DNA from 2 places in the Brenneria nigrifluens DSM 30175 genome. Region 1 is predicted to be linked to the other one. Evidence: riboswitches for the same ligand, from Rfam matches in the RefSeq annotation. Region 1 holds a riboswitch; the other holds the start of a gene.

What was found. Region 1 has a riboswitch for cobalamin ahead of btuB (TonB-dependent vitamin B12 receptor BtuB). Riboswitches for the same ligand answer to the same signal wherever they lie in the genome.
Region 2: linked by a shared signal. The riboswitch ahead of EH206_RS15095 (cobyrinic acid a,c-diamide synthase CobB) and the one ahead of btuB (TonB-dependent vitamin B12 receptor BtuB) in region 1 are both predicted to bind cobalamin.

The regions. Positions count from the first base shown of each region.
Region 1 is NZ_CP034036.1:4,533,612-4,542,593, forward strand. It holds rRNA gene EH206_RS21260 (23S ribosomal RNA) at 1-1,402, opposite strand, end outside; tRNA gene EH206_RS21265 (tRNA-Glu) at 1,602-1,677, opposite strand; rRNA gene EH206_RS21270 (16S ribosomal RNA) at 1,858-3,399, opposite strand; gene murI (glutamate racemase) at 3,770-4,627, opposite strand; gene btuB (TonB-dependent vitamin B12 receptor BtuB) at 4,572-6,434, opposite strand; cobalamin riboswitch at 6,504-6,725, opposite strand; gene trmA (tRNA (uridine(54)-C5)-methyltransferase TrmA) at 6,858-7,961, shown strand; gene EH206_RS21290 (YijD family membrane protein) at 7,987-8,367, opposite strand; gene fabR (HTH-type transcriptional repressor FabR) at 8,404-8,982, opposite strand, start outside.
Region 2 is NZ_CP034036.1:3,232,770-3,241,751, reverse strand. It holds gene EH206_RS15110 (GHMP family kinase ATP-binding protein) at 1-326, opposite strand, end outside; gene cobD (threonine-phosphate decarboxylase CobD) at 319-1,392, opposite strand; gene EH206_RS15100 (NAD(P)-dependent alcohol dehydrogenase) at 1,492-2,550, opposite strand; cobalamin riboswitch at 2,791-2,968, shown strand; gene EH206_RS15095 (cobyrinic acid a,c-diamide synthase CobB) at 3,098-4,510, shown strand; gene cbiB (adenosylcobinamide-phosphate synthase CbiB) at 4,507-5,472, shown strand; gene EH206_RS15085 (cobalt-precorrin-8 methylmutase) at 5,489-6,121, shown strand; gene cbiD (cobalt-precorrin-5B (C(1))-methyltransferase CbiD) at 6,118-7,284, shown strand; gene EH206_RS15075 (cobalt-precorrin-7 (C(5))-methyltransferase) at 7,281-7,883, shown strand; gene EH206_RS15070 (decarboxylating cobalt-precorrin-6B (C(15))-methyltransferase) at 7,873-8,442, shown strand; gene EH206_RS15065 (cobalt-precorrin-4 methyltransferase) at 8,435-8,982, shown strand, end outside.

The DNA.
Region 1 (8,982 bases):
TCCGGCGTGCGGGTTTTTCACCCGCATTATCGTTACTTATGTCAGCATTCGCACTTCTGATACCTCCAGCAGCCCTCACAGGCCACCTTCTACGGCTTACAGAACGCTCCCCTACCCAACGAACGTATCCTTAAAACGCCTTGCCGTCTGTCAGCGCTCAGGCCGACTCAACGTTTTTGTGGCTTGAACGTGCCGGCTTCGCCGTCACGTTAAGCGTTTTAAGTGATACGTTCGCTGCCGCAGCTTCGGTGCATGGTTTAGCCCCGTTACATCTTCCGCGCAGGCCGACTCGACCAGTGAGCTATTACGCTTTCTTTAAATGATGGCTGCTTCTAAGCCAACATCCTGGCTGTCTGGGCCTTCCCACATCGTTTCCCACTTAACCATGACTTTGGGACCTTAGCTGGCGGTCTGGGTTGTTTCCCTCTTCACGACGGACGTTAGCACCCGCCGTGTGTCTCCCGTGATTACATTCTACGGTATTCGCAGTTTGCATCGAGTTGGTAAGTCGGGATGACCCCCTAGTCGAAACAGTGCTCTACCCCCGCAGATGAGTTCACGAGGCGCTACCTAAATAGCTTTCGGGGAGAACCAGCTATCTCCCGGTTTGATTGGCCTTTCACCCCCAGCCACAAGTCATCCGCTAATTTTTCAACATTAGTCGGTTCGGTCCTCCAGTTAGTGTTACCCAACCTTCAACCTGCCCATGGCTAGATCACCGGGTTTCGGGTCTATACCCTGCAACTTGACGCCCAGTTAAGACTCGGTTTCCCTACGGCTCCCCTATGCGGTTAACCTTGCTACAGAATATAAGTCGCTGACCCATTATACAAAAGGTACGCAGTCACCCTGATAAATCAAGGCTCCCACTGCTTGTACGTACACGGTTTCAGGTTCTGTTTCACTCCCCTCGCCGGGGTTCTTTTCGCCTTTCCCTCACGGTACTGGTTCACTATCGGTCAGTCAGGAGTATTTAGCCTTGGAGGATGGTCCCCCCATCTTCAGACAGGATATCTCGTGTCCCGCCCTACTCATCGAACTCACAGCATGTGCATCTTCGTGTACGGGACTATCACCCTTTGTTGCGCGACTTTCCAGACGCTTCCACTGACACACAAACTGATGATGGTTCTGGGCTCCTCCCCGTTCGCTCGCCGCTACTGGGGGAATCTCGGTTGATTTCTTTTCCTCGGGGTACTGAGATGTTTCAGTTCCCCCGGTTCGCCTTTCATGGCTATGTATTCACCATGAAATAGTGCAACGTATTGCACTGGGTTTCCCCATTCGGGTATCGTCGGGTGTAACGGTTCATATCACCTTGCCGACGCTTTTCGCAGATTAGCACGCCCTTCATCGCCTCTGACTGCCTAGGCATCCACCGTGTACGCTTAGTCGCTTAACCTCACAACCCGAAAGTGTCTCGGATTGCAATTTTTGAGAGACTCTGACACAACAAAATCATTACCCTCGCGGGTAATGTTCAGCTGCGTCGTTTCAATTTTCAGCTTGTTCCGGATTGTTAAAGAGCAATATCGTAAACACGACTCGTTAAAGTCATCTTTACGATATTCGGTGATAATGTCTTTCACTCATTATCAGGATGGCGTCCCCAAGGGGATTCGAACCCCTGTTACAGCCGTGAAAGGGCAGTGTCCTAGGCCTCTAGACGATGGGGACCCGAAATCTGCTTATCGAATCAATGATTCGATAATTTCGGGTAAGGGCGCGATGTTTACACAACACAATCAAGCGACCTGCTTAGCTGTCGCCGCCCTCACCTTGAGGTAATGCCTTGCTCGTTATTTTCATCAGACAATCTGTTGTGGACACTGCACCTTCCAATATCTCACTTCAGTTTAAGGAGGTGATCCAACCGCAGGTTCCCCTACGGTTACCTTGTTACGACTTCACCCCAGTCATGAATCACAAAGTGGTAAGCGCCCCCCCTAAGGTTAAGCTACCTACTTCTTTTGCAACCCACTCCCATGGTGTGACGGGCGGTGTGTACAAGGCCCGGGAACGTATTCACCGTAGCATTCTGATCTACGATTACTAGCGATTCCGACTTCATGGAGTCGAGTTGCAGACTCCAATCCGGACTACGACGCACTTTATGAGGTCCGCTTACTCTCGCAAGTTCGCTTCTCTTTGTATGCGCCATTGTAGCACGTGTGTAGCCCTACTCGTAAGGGCCATGATGACTTGACGTCATCCCCACCTTCCTCCGGTTTATCACCGGCAGTCTCCTTTGAGTTCCCGACCGAATCGCTGGCAACAAAGGATAAGGGTTGCGCTCGTTGCGGGACTTAACCCAACATTTCACAACACGAGCTGACGACAGCCATGCAGCACCTGTCTCTCAGTTCCCGAAGGCACAAGACTGTCTCCAGTCTCTTCTGAGGATGTCAAGAGTAGGTAAGGTTCTTCGCGTTGCATCGAATTAAACCACATGCTCCACCGCTTGTGCGGGCCCCCGTCAATTCATTTGAGTTTTAACCTTGCGGCCGTACTCCCCAGGCGGTCGACTTAACGCGTTAGCTCCGGAAGCCACGGTTCAAGACCACAGCCTCCAAGTCGACATCGTTTACGGCGTGGACTACCAGGGTATCTAATCCTGTTTGCTCCCCACGCTTTCGCACCTGAGCGTCAGTCTTCGTCCAGGGGGCCGCCTTCGCCACCGGTATTCCTCCAGATCTCTACGCATTTCACCGCTACACCTGGAATTCTACCCCCCTCTACGAGACTCTAGCCTGTCAGTTTTGAATGCAGTTCCCAGGTTAAGCCCGGGGATTTCACATCCAACTTAACAGACCGCCTGCGTGCGCTTTACGCCCAGTCATTCCGATTAACGCTTGCACCCTCCGTATTACCGCGGCTGCTGGCACGGAGTTAGCCGGTGCTTCTTCTGCGGGTAACGTCAATCAACAAGATTATTAAGCTTGTTGCCTTCCTCCCCGCTGAAAGTGCTTTACAACCCGAAGGCCTTCTTCACACACGCGGCATGGCTGCATCAGGGTTTCCCCCATTGTGCAATATTCCCCACTGCTGCCTCCCGTAGGAGTCTGGACCGTGTCTCAGTTCCAGTGTGGCTGGTCATCCTCTCAGACCAGCTAGGGATCGTCGCCTAGGTGAGCCTTTACCCCACCTACCAGCTAATCCCATCTGGGCACATCCGATGGCGTGAGGCCATAAGGTCCCCCACTTTGCTCTTGCGAGGTTATGCGGTATTAGCTACCGTTTCCAGTAGTTATCCCCCTCCATCAGGCAGTTTCCCAGACATTACTCACCCGTCCGCCGCTCGTCACCCAAGGAGCAAGCTCCCCTGTGCTACCGCTCGACTTGCATGTGTTAGGCCTGCCGCCAGCGTTCAATCTGAGCCATGATCAAACTCTTCAATTTAAGATTTGTTTGATTCGCTAAGTTAATAGCATGCTCAAAGAATTTATAACTGTTTATTCGTAATGAATTTACTGTCAGTCACTCTTCAAGACTTTTTATATCGTTTGCGGATATCGTCTTGTGAGTGCCCACACAGATTGTCTGATTAAATTGTTAAAGAGCAGTGCCACGTTACGCTGTGGCGCGGGCCGCATATGTTATGCAATTCCGCTGTGAAGTCAAGTGATTATTGCCTGGCTTCCTACCGTCATCACAACCGCGTTGCCGCCGTTGCCCTGTCAGTGGAGGCGCATTATAGGGCGTTCTCAGCGGCTTACAAGGGCTAAATGCAAAAAAATAATCAAGCGCCTACTATTTACCCATAACCGTATTAAAGCGGTAGTTTTTCCAGCGAATAGAACCCATAACGCTGTAATACCGGCCAGAGCGTGGCAACTTTCGGCGTAATCGCCAGGCAATAAACCAGATTCTTTTCCGTTGAAAGGTGCGCCGGTTCAAAATTGGCGACCAGCCATGCCGTTCTTCTGGCAATGGCCGAACCCGAATCCACCAGCCGGGTGCCATCCGGCAGCGCCAGGCGCAGTTCCTGCGCTAATAAAGGAAAATGCGTACACCCCAGCACCACCGTGTCTGGCGGTTCCGCCAGCCGCAGCCATGGCCGCAAGATTTTTTGCAGATCTTCGGTCGCGATGGTTTCCCCCTGCAACTTTGCCTCGGCCAGTTCAACCAGTTCAGCAGAGCCGAGTGATAATATCCGGCAATCATTTGCAAAGCGGGCAATCAGTTCATGGGTATAGGAGCGCTGCACGGTGGCGCGGGTTGCCAGCAGGCCGACAACGCCGTTACGCGTTAGCTTCGCCGCGGGCTTAATTGCCGGCACCACCCCTACCACCGGAAAAGTGAAACGTTCACGCAAGGCAGGAAGAGAAATGGTGCTTGCGGTGTTGCAGGCAATCACCACCAGCGACAGCTGGTGGTGCTGCTGAATGGCGCTAACAATCTTGACGACGCGCTCGATAATAAACTGCTGCGGTTTTTCGCCGTAGGGAAAAGCCTCGTTATCAAATGCGTAGATATAGTGGAGATCCGGCAATAACTGCCGGATCTCATCATAAATAGACAGCCCGCCCACGCCGGAGTCAAACACCAGAACCGTGGGACGGGATGGCAGGTCAGAAGATATAACTTCCGGTGAGATAGTATTCTCGCCCTGCCGTACGGTAGCCATATGCCGTCTCATAATCTTTATCAAACAGGTTGGCGATTCTACCACGAACCGTTAGCTGAGAGGTGACGGGATATGAGGCGGCGAGATCCCACGTACTATACCCTCCCAGCGTTACGGGTTGAGCGGGAAAAACATCATAATTGGTATCGGGACGCGAACCCTGATATATCCATGTCAGAGACCAATTTACCTTGTCCCACGTAGTGGAAAGCTCGTATTTTGCCTTCTTGTGAGCGCGTCGGGCCAACGCTTTGTTGGTGGTTTTATCCTTGGCGTCCAGATATTCCAGAGTGACATTATGCGACAACCACTCTGTATCGTAGGTCGCGGTAAATTCCGCTCCCGTCATCACCGCTTTGCCAATATTGTCGTATGTGCCCGTTGTCGCGCTGATGGAGCGATAGTTGATGAGATTATCAACTTCATTACGATATCCGAAAACGCGCCAGTTCACAGGACCGCTCAGCCCCTCCAGCCCAATTCCCCACTGTTTGCTTTCTTCAGGCGATAAATTGGCGTTTCCTTGCGAGTACGCCGTGTCATATATCTTGTCAAACGTTGGTGCTTTAAACGCTGTACCATAAGAACCGATAACCCGATAGCCTTCAACAAACTCCCATGCCGCACCTGTCTGCCAGGTACCGTGTCGGCCATACTGTTGATTGTCATCGCCCCGAACCGAACCTTCCAGCGTTACGGAACCAAACTGTTGCTGAGTAGTAAGATATACACCGGTGTTATCGCGACTCTGGGCTCGCGTATATGCGGATGTGCCACCCGGTTGAGCCCGTTCATTACGCCAGTCAGCCCCGACGCTCAAGCTGCCGTTTCCGAGATTGAACACATTGCCCCACTGCAGGCTACGTTGTTCAATCTGCGTAATCGTGCCGTTATATTTCCCGATTAAATCGTTGAAATTCAGGTCGTCATACGTTTGGTAACTGGCGATTAACTGACCGGAATATATTCCCTCGTTAAATTTCAATCCGGCATCATAATTTCGCGTATTCAAATAACGCTTATCATTACCCGGATAGGCGGAGGCGAGGTCATAATCCGTATTGTTATCATAGCCATAAGCACGGAAAAAGCCGGAGGCGTTCTCGGAAAAACGCTGCTCAAGCATGCCCCAGAAGGATTTGCTGCGATAGCCATCGTTATCCCTATCAATTATCGACGGCGAGGAAGGATACACATTGAATCCACGGGTTGCTTCATAACTTCCCGCCACGCTGACGATAGTATCGTCGCCCACATGCCCGCGCACGGCGCCGTCATAGTTTTGGTAAGCATGTGAACCATAGCCGGCGTTTAACCTTCCGCCGTCCTGGCCGTGTTCGGTAATAATGTTGATGACTCCCCCGATGGCGTCAGAGCCATAAACGGCTGAGCGAGGTCCGCGGATGTACTCGATACGCTGGATCAATGACAGCGGAATCTGATTGAAATCCACACTACCGGTAACACCCGGAGAAGCCATACGAATACCGTCAATCAAGACAAGTACATGGCTTGAATTGGTCCCGCGGATAAACATTGAACTTGACTGCCCGCGCCCCCCATTCTGCGCAATATCCACCCCGGGCAGACGACGCATTACATCAGTCAGGCTTTTCGCCTGCCAACGCTCGATATCGTCACGGGTAACGATATCGATTGGAGCGAGAACGGAGGAAACGGGCTGAGAGAACCGGTTCGCCGTAACGATCAGTTCATCGGCATTCTCTTGCTGTGAATTATTGTCTTGCGCCCAGGCGGAAAAAGCTGTGACAGAGAGCGCTGTCAGCAGCATGGTTTTATTAAACATGAGTCGAGCATCCAAACCATATATAAGGATGCCGCATTACCATGATGAATAGCACGCGATGATCATGGTCGTTGCGACGTTATACCGGCAGGTCTTCGGGCTTGGGGCCGTTGTTACTTTTGTTTCCGACAGCTATTCGTAACAACAATAGGACGATGACTTCCCATCATTAATGACAGTGTCTGCATATATGCTATCGTCCGGGCTACCCTTACCGCTGCGCGTCAGCTCCAGATTTGCACTGGATTCCCTTTTAACTCATGCTGCGAGGCCGGACAATCATGCTACGATCGCCTTATGCAGATGTCTAGACTGCCATTTCCATTGCCGGGCGATCGCGCGACAAAACTGGACATCCCGGCCGGATTCCCTACAATTCCCGGCCAATAAAGTCCTTTTAGATGCCGTTAAGACGAGAAAACCATGACGCCAGAATGCCTGCCCATTGATCGATACGACGACCAGCTTGCTCAGAAAACTGAACGTCTGCGCGGGATGATGGCGCCGTTCGGGGCGCCTGAGCCAGTGGTTTTCCGCTCGCCCGTTCAGCATTACCGCATGCGCGCCGAGTTTCGTATCTGGCACGACGGTGACGATATCTATCACATCATGTTTGATCAGCAGACCAAACAGCGTATTCGCGTCGATAGCTTTCCCGCGGCCAGTGAACTGATAAACCGGCTGATGCCGGCATTGATCGAGGCGCTGCGCCCCAATCCTGTCCTGCGGCGCAAGCTGTTCCAGATTGACTACCTGTCGACGCTGAGCGGCGAGGCGGTGGTTTCCCTGCTCTATCACCGTCCACTGGATGAAGAGTGGCGGCGGCATGCCGTCGCCCTGCGCGATGCGTTGCGCGCGCAGGGGTTTGCGCTGCAGCTGATTGGCCGGGCGACCAAAACCAAGATTTGCCTGGAGCGGGATTACGTTGACGAATGCCTGCCCGTCGCCGGGCGCGAGATGATTTACCGTCAGGTTGAAAACAGCTTCACCCAGCCCAACGCGGCGGTGAATATCCATATGCTGGAGTGGGCGCTGGACGCAACGCAAGATTCAACAGGGGATTTGCTGGAACTGTACTGCGGCAACGGCAACTTCTCACTGGCGCTGGCGCGCAATTTCGATCGCGTGCTGGCGACGGAAATCGCCAAGCCCTCGGTGGCGGCCGCGCAATACAACATTGCGGCCAATCATATTGATAACGTACAGATTATTCGTATGGCGGCGGAAGAATTTACCCAGGCCATCAACGGCGTGCGTCAATTCAAGCGCTTACAGGGCATCGACCTGACGGGCTATCGCTGCGAAACCATTTTCGTCGATCCCCCGCGCGGCGGGCTGGACGTGGAAACGGTCACGCTGGCGCAGGCTTATCCGCGCATTCTCTATATTTCCTGCAACCCGGAAACGCTGTGTGATAATCTGCAAACGCTGACGGAAACGCATCAAATCAGCCGGCTGGCGCTGTTTGACCAGTTTCCCTACACCCATCACATGGAGTGCGGGGTGCTGCTGGAGCGGCATCGGTAGCCTGTGTCGCAGCGGCAGTGGCGCCTTATGCTTCGGGAGTATCGCTCTCTTTGACGGATTTTCGGGCCTTCAGCTTCAAGCCGATCCAGAATACCAATGCCACGCAGAGAATCGAGGGCACGAAGTTTGAGCCGATGGCGGGGTACTCGACGCGGACAATGGCGCTGTAAAGCAGCAACCCCAGCAGAAAACAGGCCGCCGCCAGCAGAGGCGTGCCCTCGGACATGCTGTGGTTCATATAGCGCTGGTGCAGGCAATAGACGGATAAAATCAGCGCAAGCAGTGGGAATATCGAAAAGGGAACGGTGGCGCTAAACAACGCGGCGAATGAGCCATTAACCGACAGGCCCGCGGCCAGCGCCAGGAGCAGCGTACCTTTTTCCCGATGATAGGATTGTTCTGTCATGCCTTTTCTCTTCTCATACCTGTATATATCTAAAATTCACCCTGCGCCCGAACGATTGTCCTGCTCTTTGCGGTACCAGTAATAGGCGCCTTTGGAAATCATGCGCAGTTGCAATACCAATCGCTCTTCCAGCTGTCTTCGCCGTTCCGGACCGACATCCAGCGCTTCCGCCCCGGCGCTGAAAACGATGGTCACCATCGCTTCCGACTGCGCTTCCGCAAAACTGCGCGGGATATGATTTTCAACTTCCAGATAATCCGCCAGTTCGGCGATAAAATGCTGAATCTCACGCGCGACCGCGGCACGGAAAGCAGCGGAAGTGCCTGAGCGCTCACGCAGTAACAATCTGAAAGCATTCGGGTTATTGCCAATAAATTCCATAAAGGTCGAGACAGAGGTTTTTATTACGCTGCCGCTTTTGGCAATGCGCTGCCGCGCCTGACGCATCAGTTGGCGCAGCATTAGCCCGCTTTCATCCACCATCGTCAGCCCCAGTTCATCCACGTCACGGAAGTGGCGGTAAAAAGAGGTCGGCGCGATACCGGCTTCCCGGGCGACTTCACGTAAACTCAGGCTGGCAAAACTGCGCTCAGCGCTTAACTGGCTGAACGCCGC
Region 2 (8,982 bases), 1.3 Mb from region 1:
TCATCCAGCGTTTGTCCGATATGGCGGGCGGTTGCCAGCGCGGTGGCGGCCAGATCCGCCGTGCTGCTGGCCATGCCTTTGGCGACGGGGATGGTGGAGGAAAAATCAATATGCAGGCCGCGCCCGCCGTCCGCGGGCTGGCCGAAGTGCGCGAGCACCGCTTGCAGCATGCGGCGCATGCGCGGGCGCTCGGTTAATCCGGGGGCGCCGTCCGTTACCGCGACTTCGCTGAACCAGTCTACCGGGCAGGAGATCAGCTTTTCGCCGCCGAGGATCCACCCCTGGAGCAGCTCGCCGCAGGACGCCGGGCAGCGCGCTTCAGCCATCAGCGAATATCCGGCGCAGCGCGGCGACCAGCCGCCGGTTGTCGGCGGCGCTTTTGACGGCCGCCCGGTAATGGTCGGCGGTCAGCCCCGGATAGTTGGCGCAGGAACGGATAAGAATACGCTGTTCCAGCAACGCCCGTTGCAAATCGGTCTTCGGGCGCCGACAGCGCAGAAAAATATAGTTGGCCGCCGGCCGCCAGACCTGCAGCTCGGGCATGGCGGCCAGCTCCCGGTAAAGCCACGCCTGCTGCCGCGCCAGCCAGCGGCGGGTGGCGGCGATATAGGGAGCGTCGTCCAGCACTATCTCTCCCGCCAGCGCGGCGAAGGCGTTGATGGTCCAGGGTTCCCGCGACCGTTTCATGGCAGCAACGGCCGCCCGGTCGCCGCTCGCCAGATAGCCGAGGCGCAGGCCGGGAATGGCGAAAAATTTGGTCAGCGAACGCAGGATATACAGTTGGGGGAAAGCGGATAATTGCGGGATAAAGCCCGCTTCCCGCGGCAGAAAGTCGATAAAGGCTTCATCGATAATCAAGGCGGTATGGCGCAGCCGGCAGCGTTCGGCAACGGCCTGTAGCAGCCCGGCGTCCGGCATCAGTCCGGTGGGGTTATTTGGCGTGGCGATAAACAGGCAGTCGTAGCGGGCATTGTCCAGCGCGCTCAGCAGCCGGACGTCGGGTTGAAAACCGTCGACTTCTTCCATGACATAGTCGTCAATCTCACAGCCGACGCGCTGCAAGGCGCGCCGATATTCCGCAAATCCCGGCGTCAACAGTAACGCCCGCCGTGGGCGCAGGTATTGCACCACGGCATAAATCAGTTCGGTGGCGCCGTTTCCGGCGATAATATTGTCGGCGGCGCAGCCGTGAACGCGGGCCAGCGCCGCGTGAAGCGCCCGATACGCCACATCGGGATAACGCTCGGCGCGCTCAAGCTGGCTGACAATCGCGGCCTTCAGCGCGTCGGGCATTCCCAACGGATTGATATTGGCGCTGAAGTCAATAATCTCACCGGCATCCAGGCCGATTTTTAATGCCATCTCCAGCACATTGCCGCCATGTTCGCTCATTACGCCCTGATATCCCTGCAATAACTATGGATGCCAGCGTACCATAAACGGCGGAATGGCGGCTAGGTTGCCCGCGGCGCCGGGGCGACGGACGAGAGGTTAAAAGCTGGCTTTCAACGACGCGATATCGATAACAAAGCGGTAGTGCACGTCGCTTTTCAACATACGCTCATAGGCGGTGTTGATGGACTGTATATCGATCATTTCAACGTCGCAGGTAATGCCGTGCTCGGCGCAGAAATCCAGCATTTCCTGCGTTTCCGCAATCCCGCCGACCAGCGAACCGGCGATCGACTTACGTGCCATCACCAGCGCGCCGCTGTGCACCGTCGGCTCAATGGGTTCAAGCAGACCCATCAGGATCAGCGTCCCGTCGCGTTTCAGCGTGCTCAGGTAGGGGTTAAGGTCGTGCTGCATCGGCACCGTATCCAGAATAATATCGAAGCGGTTGGCGACCTCTTTCAACTGCGCCGCATCGGTAGAGATCACCACCTGGTCGGCCCCCAGACGGCGCGCTTCCTGTTCTTTGCCCGGCGAGCGGGTGAACAGCGTGACGTCCGCGCCCATCGCTTTGGCGAACTTCAGCCCCATATGACCCAGACCGCCGAGACCGACGACCGCCACCTTGTCCCCCGGCCCGACGTTCCAGTGCTTCAGCGGCGAGTAGGTGGTAATGCCGGCGCACAGCAGCGGCGCGGCGGATTTCATATCCAGCTTGTCGGACATGCGGAGCACGAACTTGTCCGATACCACAATCCGTTCCGAGTAGCCGCCGAAGGTCGGCAGGCCGTCGTGGCGATCAACGCCGCCGTAGGTGCCGGTCGGCCCTTCAACGCAGTACTGTTCCAGCCCATCTTCACAGGCGTCGCAGCTTTGACAGGAGTCCACCATACAGCCGACGCCCACCCAGTCGCCCTCTTTAAACTGCTCCACCAGCTTGCCGACGCTGACCACCCTGCCGACGATTTCATGACCGGGAACCACCGGATAGCGGCTGTTTTTCCACTCGTTGCGCGCTATATGAATGTCGGAATGGCATACGCCGCAGTAGACGATATCGATCGTCACATCGTTGTCCCGCGCATCGCGGCGCACGAACTGATGGGGCACCAACGGGCTGCTCGCGTCGAGAGCAGCAAAACCACGTATATTTTGCATTACAATTTTCCTCTTTGTTTTTGCACCATATCAAGAGATTGAATTGAAAACTCAGTATGATCTGGCGGTAATGATCCACGTAATTTAGCCAACAGCCGGGTCAACAAGTACCTCTGCGCCCGTTCTGAGTGAATAAAGTAATAAATAGTAAGAAAAACAGCAAAAATACAATTATCGCCGTCAGGTGAATGTCGCAATGGAGCATCAGAAACGTTGACGCATAGGAGTTGTGGTATTGGACCCGCCGCGTCGTCAGTTAGTTCAATGATAACCCATTACGACCGGGAAGGAGGTGCGAATCCTCCGCAGCCCCCGCTGCTGTAATGCCGACAAACTCGTTAATACCACTGATCGACCGATCGGGAAGGAACGGGGGAGGATGACGCAGAGCCAGAAGACCGACCTGACGATAACGCCCGCAGCGACCGGCGTTAACGGCGATTCAACTCTTTCGGCGGGAAATGAGTTGTCATCCGATACGCGCGGCGGCGCTGCGTTCGCGTGTCCCGTTGACAGCGTATTTTCCGGCCAGCACGTCGGGATTCGTATGCCATGTTCAGATAAGCAAGGGCCAGGTAGCCAAGGGCCGGATAAAAAAGCGTTTGTTATTGCCGGCACCGGCAGCGGCTGCGGTAAAACCACCGTGGCGCTGGGGATCCTGCGGGCGCTGATGCAACGCGGATTAGCCGTACAGCCGTTTAAAATCGGGCCGGACTATCTGGACAGCGGCTGGCACAGCGCCGTGTGCGGGGTGACGTCGCGCAATCTTGACGCCTTTATGCTCCCGGCGGCAACGCTCAACGGCCTGTATAAACAGCACCTGCGCCATGCGGACGTGGCGGTAATCGAAGGGGTGATGGGGCTGTACGACGGCTACGGCACCGATCCCGACTATTGCAGCAGCGCGGCGATGGCGAAACAGCTGGGCTGTCCGGTGATTTTGCTGGTGGACGGCAAGGCGGTATCCACCTCGGTGGCGGCCTCCGTGATGGGCTTTTGCCGTTTCGATCCGGCGTTGAATATCGCCGGCGTGATTGTTAACCGCGTTAACTCGCCGGGGCACTATGAGCTGCTGCGCCACGCTATCGAGCGCTACTGCGCCATTCCGGTGCTGGGCCGCCTGCCGGCGATGGAGGACGCGGCGCTGCCTTCCCGCCACCTCGGCCTTATTCCCGCCCGGGAACAAACCCATAACGACCTGCGCTGGCAACGTCTGGCCCGGCAGGTGGAGCAGACCATTGAGCTCGACCGCCTGCTGGCGCTGTGCGCTATCACCACCTTACCGGCGGGAGAGCCGCCGGCATTGCCGGATGCGGCTTTGGCGGACGGTCTGACGCTGGCGCTGGCGGACGACGAAGCCTTCAATTTCTACTACCAGGATAATCTCGACCTGCTGGAGCAGGCCGGGGTGCGCCTGCGCCGTTTCAGCCCGCTGCACGACCGCCAACTCCCGGATTGCCAGATGATCTATATCGGCGGCGGTTACCCGGAGATCCACGCCGCGCGGCTTGCCGCCAATACCTCGATGCATGCCGCCCTGCGGGATGCCCACCGCCGGCGGATCCCGCTGTATGCCGAGTGCGGCGGACTGATGTATCTGGGCGACGAACTGATCGACGCCGACGGCCGACGGCACGCCATGGCGGGCATTTTGCCCGGCGTAAGCCGCATGGGAAAACGGCTTACCCGCTTCGGTTACTGTGAGGCGCAGGCAGGCCGCGACACCTTATTGGCCGCCCGCGGCGAGGTGCTGCGCGGCCACGAATTTCATTACTCCGATTTTTCCACCGCGCTGCCTCCGGCCTTCGACTGCGCCAAATGGCGCGACGGCGCGGTGGTCCAACGGTGGCAGGGCGGTTACCAGCTCGACCAGACCTGCGCCAGCTATCTGCATTTGCATTTCGCCCAGCGGCCGGGATTGCTGAACCGCTGGCTGCGCTGCGCCAGGAGCCTGCTATGACGCTGAGCGCCTGGTTTTGCGCCTATTTGCTCGACTGCTGGCTGGGGGACCCGCCCCATTGGCCGCATCCGGTGCGCTGGATCGGCCGGCTGATTTCCCGGCTGCAACGCGGCATTCGCGCCCGCTGTCGCGGCGAACGGGCGCTGAGGATCGGCGGCGGAGTGCTGTGGCTGGCGGTGGTCGGGGCGACCGGCGCGCTGAGCTGGGGCGTGTTGGCGCTGCTGACGGCGCTCCATCCGTGGCTCGGCTGGCTGGCGCAGGTATGGATGATTTACACCCTGCTGGCGGGGCGCTGCCTGAGCGACGCCGCGCTGGCGGTGCACCGGGCATTGCGTCACGGCACGCTGGAAGAAAGCCGCCGCCAGCTGTCGTGGATCGTCGGGCGGGACACCGCGCGGCTTGAAAAACCGCAGATAACCCGCGCCGCGGTGGAAACCGTGGCGGAGAACAGCGTCGATGGGGTGATCGCGCCGCTGTTTTACCTGCTGCTCGGCGGCGCGCCGCTGGCGATGGCCTACAAGGCGGTGAATACCCTCGATTCCATGGTGGGCTACAAAAACGCCCAATACCGCGCCATCGGCTATGTGTCCGCCCGGATGGACGACCTGGCCAACCTACTGCCGGCGCGGCTGAGCTGGCTGCTGCTGAGCGCCGCCGCCTGGCTGCTGCGCGCCGACTATCGCCAGGCGTGGCGTATCGGCTGGCGCGATCGCCGTCAGCACGCCAGCCCCAACTGCGCCTGGCCGGAAGCCACCGTGGCCGGGGCGCTGGGCGTACGACTGGGCGGTCCCAATAACTATTTCGGCGCGCGGGTGGAGAAACCCTGGATAGGTGATGCGCGTCGGGAGATCGCGCTGGATGATATCCCGCGCAGCATCCGGCTGATGCAGGTCGCCTCATTGCTGGCGCTGCTGCTGTTTAGCGGCGTCCATCTTCTGCTGGCGGCCGTATGGACGGCATAGAACAAGGAACAGGCTTATGACTTACCTGCGGCATCCGCAACAGATTGAGCAGCAAAGCATGGCGATCATCAGCGACATTATCGCCCGCGAGCGTCCGGACTACCGTTTCGCGGATGCGGCGCAGGAAGCGGTGATCAAACGGGTGATCCACACCACCGCGGATTTCGACTGGCTGGACGTACTGCGCTTTGCGCCGCAGGCGCTGACGCGCATCGCCGACGGCCTGCGCGCCGGCTGCGTGCTCTATACCGATACCACCATGGCGCTATCGGGGATCAATAAAACCCTGCTGGCGCGGCTGGGCTGCGAATGCCGCTGCTTTATCAGCGATCCCCGCGTGGTGGCGCGGGCGCAGGCGGAGAGCATCACCCGCTCGATGGCGGCGGTGGATATCGCGCTGGATGAACCGGGCGACAAGCTGTTCGTCTTCGGCAACGCGCCGACCGCGCTGTTCCGTTTATTGGAGCGGCGGGCGGCGCCGCTGGCGGTGATTGGCGTGCCGGTGGGGTTCGTCGGCGCGGCGGAGTCGAAAGAGGCGCTGATGCGCAGCGGGCTGCCGTGCATCGCCGCGGTGGGGCGCAAAGGGGGAAGCAACGTGGCGGCGGCGATCGTCAACGCCATTTTGTACCGTATCCGGGAGACGCTGTGAAAAACGATCCGCAAGACTTTGATTTGCAAAACATCGGCGCGCAGCTGGATACGGTATGGCACAAGGGCAGGCAGTACCGTAAAGGCTACACCACCGGTTCCTGCGCCACCGCCGCGGCGAAAGTGGCGGCGCTGATGGCGCTGCGCCAGCAGGTGATCGATCAGATCTCCATCGTCACCCCCTCCGGCGTCACGCTGTATCTCAACGTGGAGCAGCCGCTGATTGAAGGCCAATGCGCCACGGCGGCGATCCGCAAGGACGGCGGCGACGACGTGGACGCCACCCACGGCATGCTGATCTTTGCCCGGGTGACCCTGCGCGAGCACGGCGATATCCATATCCGCGGCGGTGAAGGCGTCGGCACCGTGACCCGCAAAGGCATCGGCCTGCCGGTGGGCGGCGCGGCGATCAACCGCACCCCGCTGCAAACCATCGAAGCCGGCGTCCGTGAGGCGATCGGCCCGGCGCGCGGCGCGGAAATAGAAATTTTCGCCCCGGAAGGCGAGGAGCGGGCCAAAAAAACCTATAACGCGCGGCTGGGAATTCTCGGCGGTATTTCCATTATCGGCACCACCGGTATCGTCACGCCGATGTCGGAAGAGAGCTGGAAGCGTTCGCTGGCGCTGGAGCTGGAAATGAAGCGCGCTGCCGGCGAGGACAGGGTCATTCTGGTGCCCGGCAACCACGGCGAGCGCTTTGTGCGCGAGCATCTGGGACTCGACGCGCAGCGGGTGGTGACCATGAGCAACTTTGTCGGCTATATGTTGCAGGAAGCGGTGCGGCTTGGCTTCCGCCAGGTGACGTTGATCGGTCATCCCGGCAAGCTGGTGAAAGTGGCGGCCGGCATTTTTCACACCCACAGCCATATCGCCGACGGGCGGATGGAAACCCTGATCGCCCATCTGGCCCTGATGAGCGCGCCGCATGATTTATTGCTGGCGGTGAACCAGTGCGACACTACCGAGGCGGCGATGGAGCTGATCGCCGAGCGCGGCTTTCAGGCGGTGTACCCGCGTCTGGCGCAGCGGATTTGCCAGCGGGTGGACGAGATGCTGCGTTTTTCCGCCGCGCCGCCGCGCGTCGATGCCGTGCTGTTCGCTTTCGATAATTGCGTGCTGGGAACCAACCGCCCGCTGCCTGAGATTCTGGAGGCGCTGCGATGATCGCGGTGGTGGGCATCGGACCCGGCGCGCTGGCGCATCTGACGCCGGAGGCGCAGCGGGAGATTGCGCGCGCCGAGGTATTGGTGGGCGGCGCCCGGCATCTGGCGCTGTTTCCCGCTTTTGGCGGCGTTACCCGGCGGCTGGACGCCGATCTGCCCGCGCTGGCGGCGTGGCTCGGCGGGCAAAAACACCGCCGGGTGGTGGTGCTGGCCTCCGGCGACCCGCTGCTGTATGGCATCGGCAAGCTGCTGTGCGCCCATTTCAGCGCGGCCGATCTGCGCCTGGTGCCCGGCATCAGCGCGGTGCAATACCTCTGTTCTCGCGCGGCGCTGGATATGAACGATCTCTATCTTACCAGCAGCCACGGCCGCGAGCCGGATTTCGACTGGATTTTACAGCACGACAAGGTGGCGATGGTGACAGACGGACGCATCGGGCCGCGCGCCATTGCCGACGCCATCCTGCAACGCCGGCTTACCCGCACGCTGATTATCGGCGAGAACCTCTCCCTGCCGGATGAGCGCATCCACCGCCTGCAACCGCAGGCGGTGGCGCAACGCTATGACATGAATGTGGTGGTGATCCTCAATGAAAGATGAAGAATTTTTACGCGGCCAGCGCGTCCCGATGACCAAAGAGCCGGTGCGCTTACTGGCGCTGGAACGGCTGGAACTGGAGGAGGCGGCGTTGCTGATTGACGTCGGCGCCGGAACCGGCAGCGTGGCGCTGGAGGCGGCGCGGCGTTTTCCCCGGCTTCGGGTCGCGGCGATTGAGCGCAATGCGGCGGCGCTGGCGCTGATTGAGGAAAATTGCCGACGCTTCGGCTGCCGCAACGTGGGGATTATCTCCGGCGTCGCGCCGCTGCCGCTGGAGGTCATGGCCGATGCGGTGTTTATCGGCGGCAGCGGCGGCAGGCTTACCGCGCTGATTGACTGGGCGCTGGCGCATCTGCATCCCGGCGGCCGTCTGGTGCTGACCTTTATCCTGCTGGATAACCTCAACCAGGCGCTGGCGCATTTGGGGCAACTGCCGGTGAACGCCCTGGAATGCGCGCAGTTACAGGTTTCCGCGCTGACGCCGCTGGGCGACGGCCATTATTTTAAACCGGCCAACCCCACCTATCTTATTTCTTGCCGCAAGGAGGCAAACCATGCCTGAACAGGAAAGCATCACGCCTGACGTGAGCAACGCTAAAAACTTTGATACCCGCAAGGTATGGTTCGTGGGCGCCGGGCCCGGCGACCGCGAATTGATTACGCTGCAAGGCTATCGCCTGTTGCAGCAGGCGGACGTGGTGATCTACGCCGGGTCGCTGATTAATACCGAATTGCTCGACTACTGCTCGCCGCAGGCGGAATGCCACGACAGCGCCGTGCTGGCGCTGGGCGACATCGTCGCGCTGATGGTGGACGGCGTGCGCGCCGGCAAGCTGGTGGTGCGGCTGCAAACCGGCGATCTCTCGCTGTATGGTTCGATTCGCGAGCAAGGGGAGGCGCTGGCGCAACAGGATATCGGCTTCGTTTCGGTGCCGGGCGTCAGCGCGTTTCTGGGGGCGGCCGCCCAGCTCGGGGTGGAGTACACCGTGCCGCAAGTGGCGCAGAGCCTGATTATCACCCGCATTGAGGGGCGCACGCCGATGCCGCCGCTGGAGCAGTTGGAGGCGTTTGCCGCGCACCAAACCTCGATGGCGATTTTCCT